2 linked regions of the Urbifossiella limnaea genome follow. Each later gene encodes a partner of the first gene's protein in a complex. Links are inferred from orthologs where the notes say so. Each region holds a gene or a part of one and is shown in the gene's direction. Other genes may lie near its edges.

Region 1 (7,308 bases):
CGCCCAGATGGACGCCGCCATCCTCGTCGTCGCCGCCGACGACGGCCCCATGCCGCAGACCCGCGAGCACATCCTGCTGGCCAAGCAGGTCGGCGTGCCGAAGATCGTCGTGTACCTCAACAAGTGCGACAAGGCCGACCCCGAGCTGATCCCGCTCGTCGTCATGGAGCTGCGTGACCTGCTCAACAAGTACGAGTTCGACGGCGACAACATCCCCATCGTCTACGGCCGGTCGAAGGAGGCGCTCGAGAACCCGACCAACGACGGCCTCGACGGCCCGAAGTCGATCGACGCCCTGATGTTCGCGCTGGACACCTACGTGCCGCTGCCGCAGCGCGAGGAGGACAAGCCGTTCCTGATGTCCGTCGAGGACGTGTTCTCGATCAAGGGCCGCGGCACCGTGGCCACCGGCCGCATCGAGCGCGGCCAGTGCAAGGTCGGCGACGAAGTCGAGATCATCGGCCTCCGCAAGGACAGCATCAAGACCGTGCTCACCGGCATCGAGATGTTCCAGAAGACCCTCGACAAGGGCATCGCCGGCGACAACGTCGGGGCGCTGCTCCGCGGCATCGAGCGCGACGGCATCGAGCGCGGCCAGGTCATCGCCAAGCCCGGCTCGATCCAGCCGCACCGCAAGTTCGAGGGCAGCATCTACGTCCTGTCGAAGGACGAAGGCGGCCGGCACACGCCGTTCTTCAGCGGGTACAAGCCGCAGTTCTACTTCCGCACGACCGACGTGACCGGGAGCATCGCGCTGCCGGCCGGCGTCGAGATGTGCATGCCCGGCGACAACGTGAAGGTGTCCGTCGAGCTGATGGAGGGGATGCCGGTCGCCATGGACGAGGGCCTCCGGTTCGCCATCCGCGAGGGCGGCCGCACCGTCGGCTCGGGCGTGGTGACGAAGATCCTGGCCGACGACCCGCCGGCGAAGAAGTAACGCGGCGTCCTTTGTCATTCGTCCTTTGTCATTCGGCCTCACGGCAGCGAGGATCGCCCCGCGGCGAGTCCAGTGCTCGAGGGACGAATGACGAATGACGAATGACGAGTAGGACGAAGGAGCGTAGCTCAGTTGGTAGAGCAGTGGTTTCCAAAACCACCGGTCGGGGGTTCGAGTCCCTCCGCTCCTGCTCACGACCCGACCACCACTGCCGGCCCGCCCCCGACGTTCGGACGCGGGGGCGAGGGCCGGCCGACTCGTTCGGGGCAAGGCCCGCCGACGGCGAACCGGACTCGCAAAGGACGAACGATGGCGACCGCCGTGGAACCCAGCCCGCCGACCCAACCGCGGACTCCGAGTGCCGACTCCGGCCTGTTGCTGTACAGCCTCGTCGGCGCGGGCTACGTCCTCGCCGCGCTGGCCGTCGTCTTTTACGCCATCCCGACCTTGTGGGCCGAGTACGTCCGCCCGGCCGTCGGCGGTGACACGATCCTCGAAGCCTTTGTCCGCGGCGTACTCACGCTCGGCGCGCTCGGCGGGCTGGTGTGGTTCGGCCTCAAGCTCGCCGGCACCGCGCCCCCGAAGGGGATGCGCGGGGGCGTCTTTCTTGTGCTCGTGACGTTCTTCCTGGTCCTGCTCCTCGGCGGCTGGGCGACGGCGAAGTTCGAGGGTGCCGCCGGTACCGTCGTCACCGCGATCGTCGTCGGCGGCATCCTGTTCGGCGCGTTTCGGCTGCTCGTGTCACCCCGCGGCACCAACTGGATGCTGAGCCTCGAAGAGCAGGGTTGGTTCCACGGGGGCACGTTCAAGCGTGTGCTCGGGCGGGTCGTCCGCCGGGTGACGATGATCGGCATCCTGGGCATCGGCCTGACCGGCGCGTACGCGCTAGTGTCCCAGGGGACGCTACCGGACAACTGGGACGTGCCGCTGCCGTTCCTGCACACCGAGGACGGCGCCCCGAAACTGTTCCGCCTGCTGTCGGACGCCAAGATCACCATCCCGCTGCTGATCTGCGTGCTGACCGCGTGGGTGGCGTATCGGGCCGTGAACATGCCGGCGTTCGCCGAGTTCCTCATCGCCACCGAGGCGGAGATGAACAAGGTGTCGTGGTCGAGCCGGAAGCGGCTGGCGGCCGACACCGTGGTCGTGCTGGTGTGTACCATCTTCATGGCCCTCTTCCTGCTGTTCGTGGACCTGTTCTGGGGCTGGCTGCTGAGCAGCGGGCCGGTCGGCGTCCTGCCGAGCCGGAGCGAGACCGGGCAGAAGGGCGGCCAGGTGCAGGCCGCCCGCTGGTGAGCCCACGGACGGGTGCAGTTGACTGAGTCGCGGTTTGAAGCGGAAGCCCGTCCGGCGTCCCCGGGCGGGCTTCGCCCCTTACAAGCCAGGTTCCCATGACCGACGAAACCACCCACACCCCCGACGACGCCCCGGTCGCCCCGGCCGATTCGCCGGCGGAGCCGGCTGCCGAGCCGACCCCGGAGCCGCACGCGGCGTTGCCCGAGCCGGCCGCCGAGGAGTCGGCCGCCGAGGAGCCGGCCGCCGAGGAGTCGGCCGCCGAGGAGTCGGCCGCCGAACCCGTTGCCGAGACGGCGCCCGAGTCGGAGGCAGAAGCCGGGGCGGTGCCTGAATCGGAGCCCGAGCCGGAACCGGAGCCAGTACCGGCCGAAGCCGCCCCCGCCGAGGTCGAGGCCCCCCCGGCCGAGCCGGAAAGTAAGAAGCGCTGGTACGTCATCAAGGTGCAGAGCGGCCGCGAGGACACCATCAAGGCGGCCATCGAGCGGAAGGTGAAGATCGAGGGGCTCGAAGAGTTCTTCGGCCAGGTGCTCGTGCCGGTCGAGGAGTTCGTGGAGAAGAAGAGCGTCCGGGCCAAGGTCAAGAACAAGAAGACCGGCGAGGTGGAGACGGTCACGCAGGAGAAGAACGTCGTCAAGAAGCGGAAGAAGTTCCACGGGTACATCTTCGCCGAGGTCGAGTTCAACGACAAAATCCTGTACCTGTTCCGCGAGACGAGCGGCGTCGGCGACTTCGTCGGCGGCGGCGGCGGCGTGCTGAAGCCGCCGGCCCCGATGGACCCGCTGGAGGTCCGCAAGATGCTCGGCACCGCCACCGCCGGCGAGGGGAAGCCGAAGGTCGCGGTGAAGCTCGACTTCGAGAAGGGCGACCGCGTCCGCGTCAAGGACGGGGCGTTCTCCGGGTCGGAGGCCGAGGTCAAGGTCATCACCATGCCGAAGGACCCGACCGACACGCCGAAGGTCACCGTGGTGGTCACCATCTGGGGCCGGCCGGTCGAGATGGAAATGGACTACTGGCACGTCGAGAAGCTGTGACGCTCTCGACGCCCACCTGCCGCGGCGGGTGGGCTTCCGGCCGAACCCGCTCGCCGGGCGGCGGGCGGGTTCATAGAATCAGTTATCTTCAACGGAAACACGCGCCGCTAGGTGAGTCATGGCGAAGCAGGTTACGGCAGTCGTGAAGCTCCAGTGCCCCGGCGGCACCGCCACGCCGGCCCCGCCGGTCGGCCCGGCGCTCGGCGCGCACGGCGTCAACATCGGCATGTTCGTGAAGCAGTTCAACGAGAAGACCGGCGGCCCCGACACGAAGGGGCTGATGCTGCCGGTGATGATCACCGTCTATTCGGACCGCAGTTTCGAGTTCAAGATCAAGTCGCCCCCCGCGGCCGTGCTCATCAAGCTCGCCGCGAAGATCCCGGCCGGCAAGAAGCAGGGCAAGGAAGTGATCCCGCCGGACGGCAAGAAGGGCGGCAAGTACAAGGGCTTCGTCCTCAGCAAGCAGCAGGTGCTGGAGATCGCCAAGAAGAAGTTGCAGGATCTGAACGCCCGCGACGTGGACCACGCCGCCCGCATCATCGAGGGGACCGCCCGCAGCATGGGCATCGCCGTCGCGGCCGAGTAGCGGCCGAGTATCGAAGCACGAAATCCGAAATTCGAACCGGTCGCGTGTGTTCGAGTTTCGGATTTCGTGCTTCGAATTTCACGCCCGCCCGTTGCCGCACCCGGCGTGCCGAATAGGTTTATACATTCACCGCCTTTTTCACCCAAGAGGCGGGAGGGGTTGTATCGGGCTTCGGCCGCGAGAACCCCGCCCCGTGAGGTAGACATGGCCAAGGACGAGAACAAGGACGCGGCGCCTGCCGCGGCCGCCCCGCCCGTTGCCGCCGAGGCCGCTCCCCCGGCTGAAGCCCCCGCGGCGAGGCCGGAAGCTGAGGCGGCCATCGCCGCCCCGAAGCGGACTAAGAAGCCCGGCGTGCCGCCGAAGCGCGGCAAGAAGCTGCGGAATCACCTGGCCAACATCGAGAAGCGGCTCCGCGAGGCCGGCACGATGCCGCTCAAGCAGGCCGTCGCCGAGCTCCGCAAGCTCAAGCGGGCCAAGTTCGACGAGACGATCGAGGTGCACATCAACCTCGGTATCGACGTGACCCAGTCGGACCAGATGGTTCGCGGGGCGATCGGCCTGCCGCACGGCATCGGCAAGTCGGTCCGCGTGGCCGTGTTCGCCCAGGGCGACAACGCGGCGAAGGCCAAGGCCGCCGGCGCGGACGTCGTGGGCGGTGCCGACCTGGTCGAAAAGGTGACGAAGGAGAACTTCCTGGAGTTCGACGTCGCCATCGCCACGCAGGACATGATGGGCCAGGTGTCGCGGCTCGGTAAGGTGCTCGGCCCGCGCGGGCTGATGCCGACGCCGAAGGCCGGCACCGTGGTCCCCGCCACCGGCGACGTGGCCGCGGCGGTGAAGGAGTTCAAGGCCGGTAAGGTCGAGTACCGCTCCGACAAGACCGGCCAGGTCCACGCCGGCGTCGGCAAGATGAGCTTCGACGACGACAAGCTCGTCGCCAACATCACGACCTTCGTCGAGCAGGTGCGGGCCGCGAAGCCCGCCGCCGTGAAGGGCGTGTACATCAACGGGGTGTCGGTCTCCGCCACCATGTCCCCGGGCATCCGGGTCGCCATCTGACACCCCAAACCCGCGGCCACCGCGGCGGACTGACACATGAGCAAGAAGATCAAGGAACTGGAGCTCGCGGCCCTGCGAAAGACGTTCGCGGGCGTGAAGAACTACGTCATCCTGGAGCCGATCAAGGTCGACTCCGCGACCGAGTTCGAGTTCCGCAAGAGGCTCCGCGAGAAGAAGGTCAAGACGCAACTCGTCAAGAACACGTTCCTGAAGAAGGTGTTCGGCGAGAACGGCATCGCCATCGACGGCCTGTCCGGGCCGACGCTCCTGTGCTGGGGTGCCGAGAGCATCAAGGAACTGAGCAACGCCGTCGACGGCGTCGTCAAGGACTTGAAGAAGGACCCGAAGGCGCCGGACAAGTTCAAAGAGAAGACCGCCGTGGCCGACGGCCAGCCGGTCACGATGGCGATCGCCAAGACGATGCCGACCCGCCTGGAGGCGATCGGCGACGTGCTCAACGCGGTGCTGTCGGCCGGCGGCAACATCGCTGCCGCCCTCACCGGGCCGGCGACTCAGTTGGCCGGCATCCTCAAGGCGATCGAGGAGAAGGCGGCCGACGCCCCCGCGGACGCCCCGGCCCCGCCGGCCGCGTGAACCTGACGTGACTTTCCGCCGTCCGGTGTGGCACCGGGCGGCATGACCTCGACCTATTACGCACCGCCGGGCCGCTTCACCCGGCAAGTGACACTGAAAGGGACTGACCATGAGCGCCGTCGCGGAACTGGGTGACAAGCTGGCCGGGCTCACCATCGCCCAGGCCGTCGAGTTGAAGAACTACCTGAAGGAAAAGTACGGCATCGAGCCCGCCGCCGGCGGCGCGGTGATGATGGCCGGCCCGGCGGCTGCGGCCGGCCCGGCGGCCCCGGCCGCCGAGGCGACCGAGTTCAACGTGATCCTCGAGAGCGTGGACGCGGCCAAGAAGATCAACGTCATCAAGATCGTCCGCGAGCTGACCGGGCAGGGGCTCGCCGAGGCCAAGGCGACCGTCGAGGGCGCCCCGAAGGCGATCAAGGAAGGCGTCGACAAGAAGATCGCCGAAGACCTCAAGAAGAAGCTGGAAGAGGCGGGCGGCAAGGTGTCGGTCAAGCCGGTCTAAGTGCCGCGCGGGTCGGGGGGCGTGAGCCCCCGGATTCGCATTTTCGCAAGCAAAGAATCCGGGGGCTCACGCCCCCGGCTCGCCTTTGCGAAGCGTTGTCGGTCCTGCCGGTGGTGCGGTCTGCAAAAAAAATGCCCGCCCGGGTCGACTTTTCCGACTCGGGTGGGTATGATGTTCCGTTAGCGGTCGTTCGCGCCGTTGGTTTTCCACGGCCCGTGATCCCACCCGTCGGCCGCGGGAGGGATGATTGGCCGAGCCGCGAAACAGTGGTGACAATGTTCGCGACCAACCCGGTCCGCCGTGTCGCTCCGCCCTCTCAGATTCGCACCATGCCGCTAATTCTGGTACCCGCCGACGCCGCGTCCCGCGGTGTGGAGGGGCCGTCGATCGTCGTCCGACCGTCGGTCGCGGGCCGGTTGCCCGCCTGCATTCAATAACGCCCCACGCCACCCGACGCAAGGCCCGTTGCCACCGGAGGCAACGCCGCCCCGGCGTCGTGCCGTCATTCGTGGTCAGGAGCAACCCCGATGCCCATCCCGGCCCAGCGGATCATTCTCCCGGAAACCGAGCGGAACTTCGGCCGCTTCGGCGACGCCGTGGAGGTTCCCGACCTGACCGACGTCCAGACCCGCTCCTACGCGCGCTTCCTCCAGCTGGAGGTCGGCTACGACAAGCGAGAGCAGCACGGCCTCGAAGGGGTGTTGAAGGAAATCTTCCCCATCGAGAGCTACGACAAGAAGATCTCGCTCGAGTACGTGAAGTACGACCTCGGTAAGCCGCGCTACGACCCGGACGAGTGCCGCCAGCTGCGCCTCACCTACGGCCGGCCGTTCCGCGTCTGGCTGCGCCTCCGCAAGAGCGACGGCACGGCCGTCGAGGAGGAGGTGTACCTCGGCGACATGCCCATCATGATCGGCGGCGGCGAGTTCATCATCAACGGGGCCGAGCGCGTCGTCGTGTCGCAGCTGCACCGGTCGCCGGGTGTCGACTTCGTCGTCACCCGCGAGGCCGACAAGGACATGCACAGCTGCCGCATCATCCCCGAGCGCGGCAGCTGGATCGAGATCAACGTCTCCAAGAAGGAGACGTTCGGCGTCCGCATCGACCAGTCGGGCAAGTTCTCGGCGCTGACGCTGCTGCGGGCGATGGACCCGATGTACACCAGCACCGCGAACATCCTGAAGGAGTTCTACCCGACCGAGAAGATGAAGCTGTCCGACAAGTCGCGCGCGCTGCTCGTCGGCGACATGGAAAACAACATCTTCCCGATGTACGCCGCCGACGACGTGATCGACCCCGAGAC
Region 2 (7,477 bases), 120 kb from region 1 along the record:
CCGCGGAGGCCCAGCACGACCTTCATGCCGCTCTGACCGGGGGCGATGTTCGGCGCGCCGGTCACCACGGTTTTCGGCTCGGCCGCGCCGTAGTCGATCGTCACCAGCTTCAGCTTGTCGGCGTCGGGGTGCTTCTCGATTTTCAGCACCCTGCCGAGCACAACCTTGTCGCGCTCCCACACCAGGCCGGCGCGTTCCGGCTTCACGCGCAGGCCGGTCGGAACGGGGAGGCCGAACACCGTCACGCCCGCGGCTTCCAGGCCGGCGAGCGTGAGACGCTCGACCAGAATCGCGGGGTCGGCCGGGAGCGCAACGAGGTCGCGGAGCCAAGAGAGCGGGACGAGCATGGCGAGGTTCCGGTAGCGGGGAACCGTCATGGTAGCAGCGGGGGCGCGGCCGGCGACCGTACGACGACCGGCTACGATTGTTCGGCCCGCGCCTTGCCGCCCTGCGGCGCCGCGAATAATGTTCCACCTTCCGATTTCCCGGCGACCGAGCGGTCCGCGGCGACAGGGGGCAACGTGGCGGCCAACCAGAGCGAGCGCATCCGCATCCGGATGGAAGGGTACGACCACGAGGTTCTCGACCGCACCGCGGGCGAGATCGTGCAGACGGCCCGGGACAACGGCGCCGACGTTCACGGGCCGATTCCGCTGCCGACGCGCATCGAACGGTACACGGTGTTGCGGTCGCCGCACATCGACCGCAAGAGCCGCGAGCAGTTCGAGATCCGCACCCACAAGCGGCTCATCGACATCCTCAAGCCGACGCAGAAGACCATCGAGGCGCTCAACAAGGGGCTCAACCTGCCCCCGGGCGTGGACATCAAGATCCGCGTCATCACCGGCGGCTGAGCCATCGCGGCACAAAAACGATGCCGGGTGCTTGACTCCCACCCGGATGCCGCTAAGAAATTAGTCCCGCCCGCCGCGGCACCCCTCCGGGGTGGACAGTTCGGCGGGCGGTTCTCGTGCAGGACGACCCAGCTTCGCCGCGGTTCGGGCAACTGAACCAAATATGCGGCTCACCGGGCAACCGGTCAGGCGGGGTCGAGATGAGGTTCCCCCATGGCCGACTTGAACGGCGCCAACGGGGCCGCGAAGGCTCCCGCGTCCTCGCGTGTCACCGAGTACACGACCGCCATCACCGTCCCCGTGGTCAACAAGGCCGGGGCCGAGGTGGGGTCGATCACGGTCGACCCGAAGGACTTCGGCGGCAAGATCAGCAAGCAGCTGATGCACGAAGCCGTGCTGATGTTCCTGGCCAACCAGCGGGCCGGCACGCACAGCACCCTCCGCCGCGGCGAAGTGGCCGGCAGCACAAAGAAGCTGTTCCGGCAGAAGGGCACCGGCAACGCCCGCGCCGGCACCAAGCGCACGAACAAGCGGCGCGGCGGTGGTACCGCGAAGGGGCCGAAGCCCCGCGACTACTACTACCGCCTCCCGAAAAAGGCCGTGAAGGCCGCCAACCGGATGGCCGTGCTGTCGAAGATCGTGGACAAGGAGATCGTCGTCCTCGACGAGCTGGCTCTCGCCGCCCCGAAGACGAAGGAAGTGTTCGGCCTGCTCAAGAGCCTGAAGGTCGGCAAGAAGACGACCGAGGGCGGCGAGAAGGACGTGACCCTGGCCGACACCACGGTGCTGATCGGCACCAACGGGCTGGACCAGAACGTGTACCGCAGCGCCCGCAACATCGAGGGCGTGAAGGTGCTGCCGGTCGCCGAGTTCAACTGCTACACCGTGCTTCGGCAGAAGCGGCTGCTGGTGACGAAGGCGGCGCTCGAGGCGTTCATCAAGCCGCCGGCGACCGCCACCGCGGCCCCGAAGGCCGAGAAGCCCGCGATCAAGCGCCGCGGCCGGGCCGCCCGCATCGCCGCCCGTAAGGTCGCCGCCAAGTAGCACCCGGAGGCTCCGGGTTCGCCCCGGAGTGGAGAAGCGTCATGCCGCGTCCCCGTCCACACCCGAAGCGGTACGTGCGGAAGCTCGCCGCCCGCAAGCCGTGCGTCCACGGCGAGCCGGGGATCGAGCTGCGGCCGTACCAAGTGCTCCTGAAGCCCCTCGTCACCGAGAAGGGCACCCACCAGAGCACGCGGTACAACGCGTACACCTTCCAGGTGAACCCGATCGCCGACAAGACGCAGATCCGGAAGGCGGTCGAGGAGCTGTTCAACGTCCGCGTCACCGACGTGCGGACGATGAACCGGAAGGGGAAGACCCGCCGGTTCCGCCAGGAAGAGGGTTCGCTGCCGGCCTGGAAGAAAGCCATCGTGGCGCTGCACCCGGACGACAAGATCGAGTTCTATTGACCGGCGGCGGCTGTCAGCGGTCAGCTGTCAGCCAGGCGGCGAGGCACCCGGCCGTCGGCGGAACGCCGACGGCCGATAGCTGAGAGCAAGACATGGGCATCAAGCAATACAAGCCGACCTCCGCCGGCCGCCGCGGCGGGAGCGTGTCCGACTTCGCGGACTGCACGTTCCCCGGCGTCAACAAGCCGGAAAAGTCGCTGCTGTCGCCGATCAAGAAGAGCGGCGGGCGGAACCACCACGGCATCACCACCACCCGGTTCCGTGGGGGTGGTCACAAGCGGATGTACCGCCAGATCGACTTCAAGCGGAAGCGCGACGGCGTCGAGGCGGTGGTGATCTCGGTCGAGTACGACCCGAACCGCAGCGCCCGCATCGCGCTCATCGAATACCCGAAGGACGAGAAGTACGACAACGCCAAGAGCTACATCCTGGCCCCGGTCGGGATGAAGGCCGGCGACAAGGTCATCTCGGGCGAGACCGAGGCCGTCGAGCCGAAGCCGGGCAACTGCATGCCGCTGTGGAAGGTGCCCCTCGGCATGGCCGTCCACAACGTCGAGCTGACCCCCGGCCGCGGCGGTCAGATCTGCCGCTCCGCCGGGTGCTCGGCCACGCTGAGCGCCCGCGAGAAGGACTGGGCGCAGCTGACGATGCCGAGCGGGGAAATCCGCCGCGTGTCGAGCAAGTGCCGGGCGACGATCGGCAGCGTGTCGAACCCCGAGCACATGAACATCAGCCTCGGCAAGGCCGGGCGGAACCGGTGGAAGGGCCGCAAGCCGCACAACCGCGGCATGGCCATGAACCCGATCGACCACCCGATGGGCGGCGGCGAGGGGCGCAGCAAGAGCGGCGGCCAGCCGAAGGGCCCGACGGGCGTGCTGTCGAAGGGCGGCAAGACGCGCAAGGACCGCAAGCCCGGCGGCGGCGCCATCCTGCGGCGGCGCCCGAGCGGCAAGCACCAGAAGAGCAGTTAAGTGAGCTGAGGCCCGCCCGGCGTGCGGGCTTCGCCGCTGAAGTAGAAATCCGGTGGCCGGTCCGCGTGGGCCTGCCTACGTTACACAGTCCCGGGTTCGTGACGCCCGGTGTGTGTGTTTGGCGAGCCTGGCAGGACACGAGCGGGACGACGCATGAGCCGGTCGCTGAAGAAGGGTCCTTACGTCGACCTCCGGCTCCTCGGCAAGGTCGAGAAGCAGGGGCCGAACAAGGAGCCGATCAAGACCTGGGCGCGGGACTGCACCGTCGTCCCGGAGTTCATCGGCGCGACGTTCCTCGTGCACAACGGGAAGTCGTTCCTGCGGGTCTACTGCACCGAAGACATGATCGGCCACAAGCTCGGCGAGTTCTCGCCGACGCGGACGTTCAAGGGTCACAGCGGCGGCAAGGCGAAGGGCGGGAAGTAAGACATGGAATACAAGGCCGTACACCGCTACGCCGACCAGGGCCCCCGCAAGATCCGCGTGTTCGCGGACCTGATCCGCGGGCGGAACGCGGACGAAGCGATCGAGATGCTGAAGTTCTACCACAACCGGGGCGCCCGGCTGTTGGAGAAGGTCGTCAAGAGCGCCCTCGGGAACGCCGACGACCGCGAGTGCCCGGACCTCGACGCCCTTGTCGTGACCGAGGCCCGCGTCGACGAGGCGCCGATGTTCAAGCGGATCCAGCCCCGGGCGCGCGGCACCGCGTTCCCGATCAAGCGGCGGATGTCGCACATCCACGTCACTCTCGGCGAACCCGCCGAAGGCTGAGCGGCGGGTGGGGTTGTAGAAGCGGGGGCCGGCCGCGGTCGGCCCCCGGCGCATTAAGCGACCGCGACGGACCACGACGGACCAAGAGGCACGGCGATGGGTCAGAAAGTCCGACCGACCGGCTTCCGCACGGGGATCATGCGCCCCTGGCGCTCCACGTGGTACGCCAGCAAGGCCGACTTCTCCGAACTGCTGATCGAGGACTTCAAGGTCCGGGCGTTCGTGCAGAAGTACCTGACCAACAAGAAGGACCGCAAGGTCCAGCGGCCGGCCATCTCGGACATCAAGATCGAGCGGACCCGCGAGCGGGTCACGATCACGATCAGCAGCAGCCGGGTCGGCGCCATCATCGGCAAGAAGGGCGAGAAGATCGACAACCTGACCAAGGCGCTCGAGAAGCTGACGCGGCGGCACATCGAGGTGAAGACGATCGAGATCGCCCGCCCCGAGATCGACCCGCAGCTGATCGCCGAGGACATCGCCGAGCAGCTCGAGCGCCGGGCCAGCTTCCGCCGCACGATGAAGCAGGCGATGCAGCGGGCGATGGAGGGCGGCGCCAAGGGCGTGAAGCTCCAACTGTCCGGCCGCCTCGGCGGGTCGGAAATGGCCCGCTGCGAGAAGGGGATGGAAGGCTCGATCCCGCTCTCGACCCTCCGCGTGAAGGTCGAGTACGGGTTCAGCGAGGCCACCACCCCCCAGGGGAACATCGGGATCAAGTGCTGGGTGAATCAGGGCGACTACCTGACCGGCGACATCATCGACCCGACGGACGCGTCCGGCGCCCCGACGCAGCGGCGCCGCGGCCCGCGGCGCGGGCCGGGCGGGTTCGGTGGCGGCGGCCGCTGAGTGCGGCCCCGGGGTGTGACTCATTGAGGGAGACGGCCGATGCCGCAGATGCCGAAGCGGGTGAAGTTCCGGAAGGGACAGCGCGGGGTGACGAAGGGCATCGTCGCGCAGCGGAAGTACGCCGGCTACATCAAGGGTAACGCCCACCGCGGCAACTACGTCGCCTACGGCGACTTCGGCCTGCAGTCGCTCGAAGGCGGCTGGCTGTCGGCCGAGTGCATCGAGTCGGGCCGTATCACGATGACGCGGTTCGTCTCGGGCGAGGGCCGGTACTACATCCGCGTCTTCCCGCACAAGCCGGTGACTGCGATCCCCGCCGAGACCCGCATGGGTAAGGGCAAGGGCGAGCCCGAGTACTGGGCCGCGGTGGTGCGGTCCGGGCAGGTGATGTTCGAGATCGGCGGCCTCCCGGAGAGTGCCGCCCGCGACTGCCTGGCCCGCGTCGCCTACAAGATGCCGTTCAAGTGCCGGTTCGTGACCCGCCGGCCGAACGTCTAAAAACGGGTGCGTAGATGCCTGCGACCAAGACCGACTTCCGCGGGATGAGCGACGAACAGCTCGCGCTCAGCCTGAAGGAAACCGAAAAGACCGTGTTCTCGCTTCGCTTCCAGTCGGCGTCCGACCGCAAGGAGACGGCGACCGAGCTGAAGAAGGCGAAGAAGGACATCGCCCGCATCCGCACCCTCCAGCGGGAGCGCGAGCTGACCAAGCTGAAGGCCCTCCCGGCCGATCAGCTGGCCACCCGCGTCGCCAGCCTGGGCGAGAAGGACAAGGCCGGCGGCCCCGGCAAGCGGCTGGTGCGGCGGCAGCTCCGGCGCGTCGAGGCGCTGCACGCAAAGGCGACGGCCAAGAAGGGGAGCAAGTGATGGCGGACGCGACGGCCACCCCGGCGAAGAGCACCGGCCCCCGGCACCTGACCGGCATTGTCACCCGGGACAAGAACCTCAAGACCCGCCGGGTCGAGGTCACCCGCTCGGTGCGGCACCCGAAGTACGGCAAGTACGTCAAGCAGCGGACGATCTGCTACGTCCACGACGAGAAGAACGAGTCGCACCTCGGCGACACGGTCGAGATCGCCGAGAGCCGGCCGCTGTCGCGGACGAAGCGCTGGAACCTCGTCCGCGTCGTCACGAAGAGCCCGAGCCGAACGCTGTCGAAGCTGGAAGGCGCCGTCGCCGGGAGCGACGCCGCCGCCCCCACCCCCGCGGCCGACGCCAAGTAAGACACCCCGGGGCCGCAACGCCCCGCCGAGGCGCTGACATGATCCAGATGTACACGTACATGGACGTGGCCGACAACACCGGGGCCAAAGAGGTGATGTGCATCCAGGTGCTGGGCGGCAACAAGCGCCGCGTGGCCAACCTGGGCGACATCATCCGGGCCAGCGTGAAGAAGGCCATCCCCGGCGGCGACGTCAAGCCGGGCGACGTGATCAAGGGCGTGGTCGTCCGCACGAAGGTGGCCACCCGCCGCGAGGACGGCAGCTACGTCCGGTTCGACAGCAACGCGCTCGTCCTACTGGACAACGACAACAACCCGCGCGGCACGCGCATCTTCGGGGCCGTGCCCCGCGAGCTGCGGGCCAAGTACAACAAGATCATCAGCCTGGCGTCGGAAGTGGTCTGAGGTTGAACGCCCGCCCGCGCGACGTGTGGCCCACGGATACGAGTAGCAAGAGCGACCCATGTACATCCGCAAAGACGACACCGTGGTGGTGCTGACCGGGGACGACAAGGGCGTCCGCGGCAAGGTGCTGTCCGTCTCGCCGAAGTCCGGGAAGGTGCTCGTCCAGGGCGTCAACCGCGTGTACCGGCACCTGAAGCCGTCGCGCACCAACCCGCAGGGCGGCCGGCTCTCGAAGGAGATGCCGGTCAACGCCTCGAACGTGATGCTCATCGACCCGAGCACCAACCAGCCGACCCGCGTCGGCGTGCGGTACGCGGCCGACGGCACCAAGGAACTGTACGCCAAGAAGAGCGGCGCCCGCATCCGCATCCTGGCCAAGGCCAACCCGAAGTACGCCACCAAGGCGTGAACCCGGCCCGTACCGGCCCCGTCGGCATGGGGCCGCCATAGGCTGCACGAGGTATCGACGACATGGCCGCGACCGCCGAAGACGTGAAGGAAGCCCCGGTCCCGCCGCCCCGGCTGCTGGAGCGGTACAAGGCCGAGATCGTCGCCGCTCTGAAGCAGAAGTTCGGCCGCGACAACCCGCACGCCGTGCCCAAGCTGATGAAGATCAGCTTGAACATGGGCGTGGGCAAGGCGCTCCAGGACAAGGAGCGGATGAAGCAGTCGGCCGAGCAGCTCGGCCTCATCGCCGGTCAGAAGCCGCAGGTCATGAAGGCCAAGGTGGCCGTCAGCGGGTTCCGGCTCCGCGAGGGGAACGAGATCGGCTGTCGTGTCACGCTCCGCGGCAAGCGGATGTACGAGTTCCTCGACCGGCTCATCAACGTGGCCCTGCCGCGAATCCGCGACTTCCGCGGGGTGAACCCGAAGAGCTTCGACGGCAACGGCAACTACAGCATGGGGCTGACCGAGCAGCTAGTCTTCCCCGAGATCGACCCTGACAAGGTGACGTTCA

What was found. Proteins that work in one complex are often made in the same cells at the same time.
Region 2: rplL (region 1) and rplV share a complex: the UniProt entries of both Escherichia coli proteins name them as parts of the 50S ribosomal subunit. The link is inferred for Urbifossiella limnaea from one-to-one orthologs.

What each region holds. Positions count from the first base shown.
Region 1 is NZ_CP036273.1:2,743,851-2,751,158, forward strand. Bases 4,576-7,308 are described here. They hold rplL (50S ribosomal protein L7/L12), read left to right. Parts: upstream 4,576-5,612; coding sequence 5,613-6,005; downstream 6,006-7,308. Other genes in these bases: rplA (50S ribosomal protein L1), read left to right, coding at 4,576-4,909; rplJ (50S ribosomal protein L10), read left to right, coding at 4,946-5,503; rpoB (DNA-directed RNA polymerase subunit beta), read left to right, coding at 6,533-7,308. Also shown: tuf (elongation factor Tu), read left to right, coding at 1-937; preprotein translocase subunit SecE, read left to right, coding at 1,247-2,233; transcription termination/antitermination protein NusG, read left to right, coding at 2,329-3,264; rplK (50S ribosomal protein L11), read left to right, coding at 3,383-3,850; more of rplA, read left to right, coding at 4,055-4,575. UniProt on the Escherichia coli protein: The binding site for several of the GTPase factors involved in protein synthesis (IF-2, EF-Tu, EF-G and RF3). Is thus essential for accurate translation.
Region 2 is NZ_CP036273.1:2,628,898-2,636,374, reverse strand. Bases 2,475-5,376 are described here. They hold rplV (50S ribosomal protein L22), read left to right. Parts: upstream 2,475-3,705; coding sequence 3,706-4,047; downstream 4,048-5,376. Other genes in these bases: rplP (50S ribosomal protein L16), read left to right, coding at 4,933-5,376; rpsC (30S ribosomal protein S3), read left to right, coding at 4,144-4,893; rpsS (30S ribosomal protein S19), read left to right, coding at 3,430-3,702; rplB (50S ribosomal protein L2), read left to right, coding at 2,475-3,276. Outside these bases: pheT (phenylalanine--tRNA ligase subunit beta), read right to left, coding at 1-347; rpsJ (30S ribosomal protein S10), read left to right, coding at 522-854; rplD (50S ribosomal protein L4), read left to right, coding at 1,068-1,898; rplW (50S ribosomal protein L23), read left to right, coding at 1,940-2,305; more of rplB, read left to right, coding at 2,398-2,474; more of rplP, read left to right, coding at 5,377-5,391; rpmC (50S ribosomal protein L29), read left to right, coding at 5,406-5,759; rpsQ (30S ribosomal protein S17), read left to right, coding at 5,759-6,115; rplN (50S ribosomal protein L14), read left to right, coding at 6,154-6,519; rplX (50S ribosomal protein L24), read left to right, coding at 6,578-6,928; rplE (50S ribosomal protein L5), read left to right, coding at 6,991-7,477. UniProt on the Escherichia coli protein: This protein binds specifically to 23S rRNA; its binding is stimulated by other ribosomal proteins, e.g. uL4, bL17, and bL20. It is important during the early stages of 50S assembly.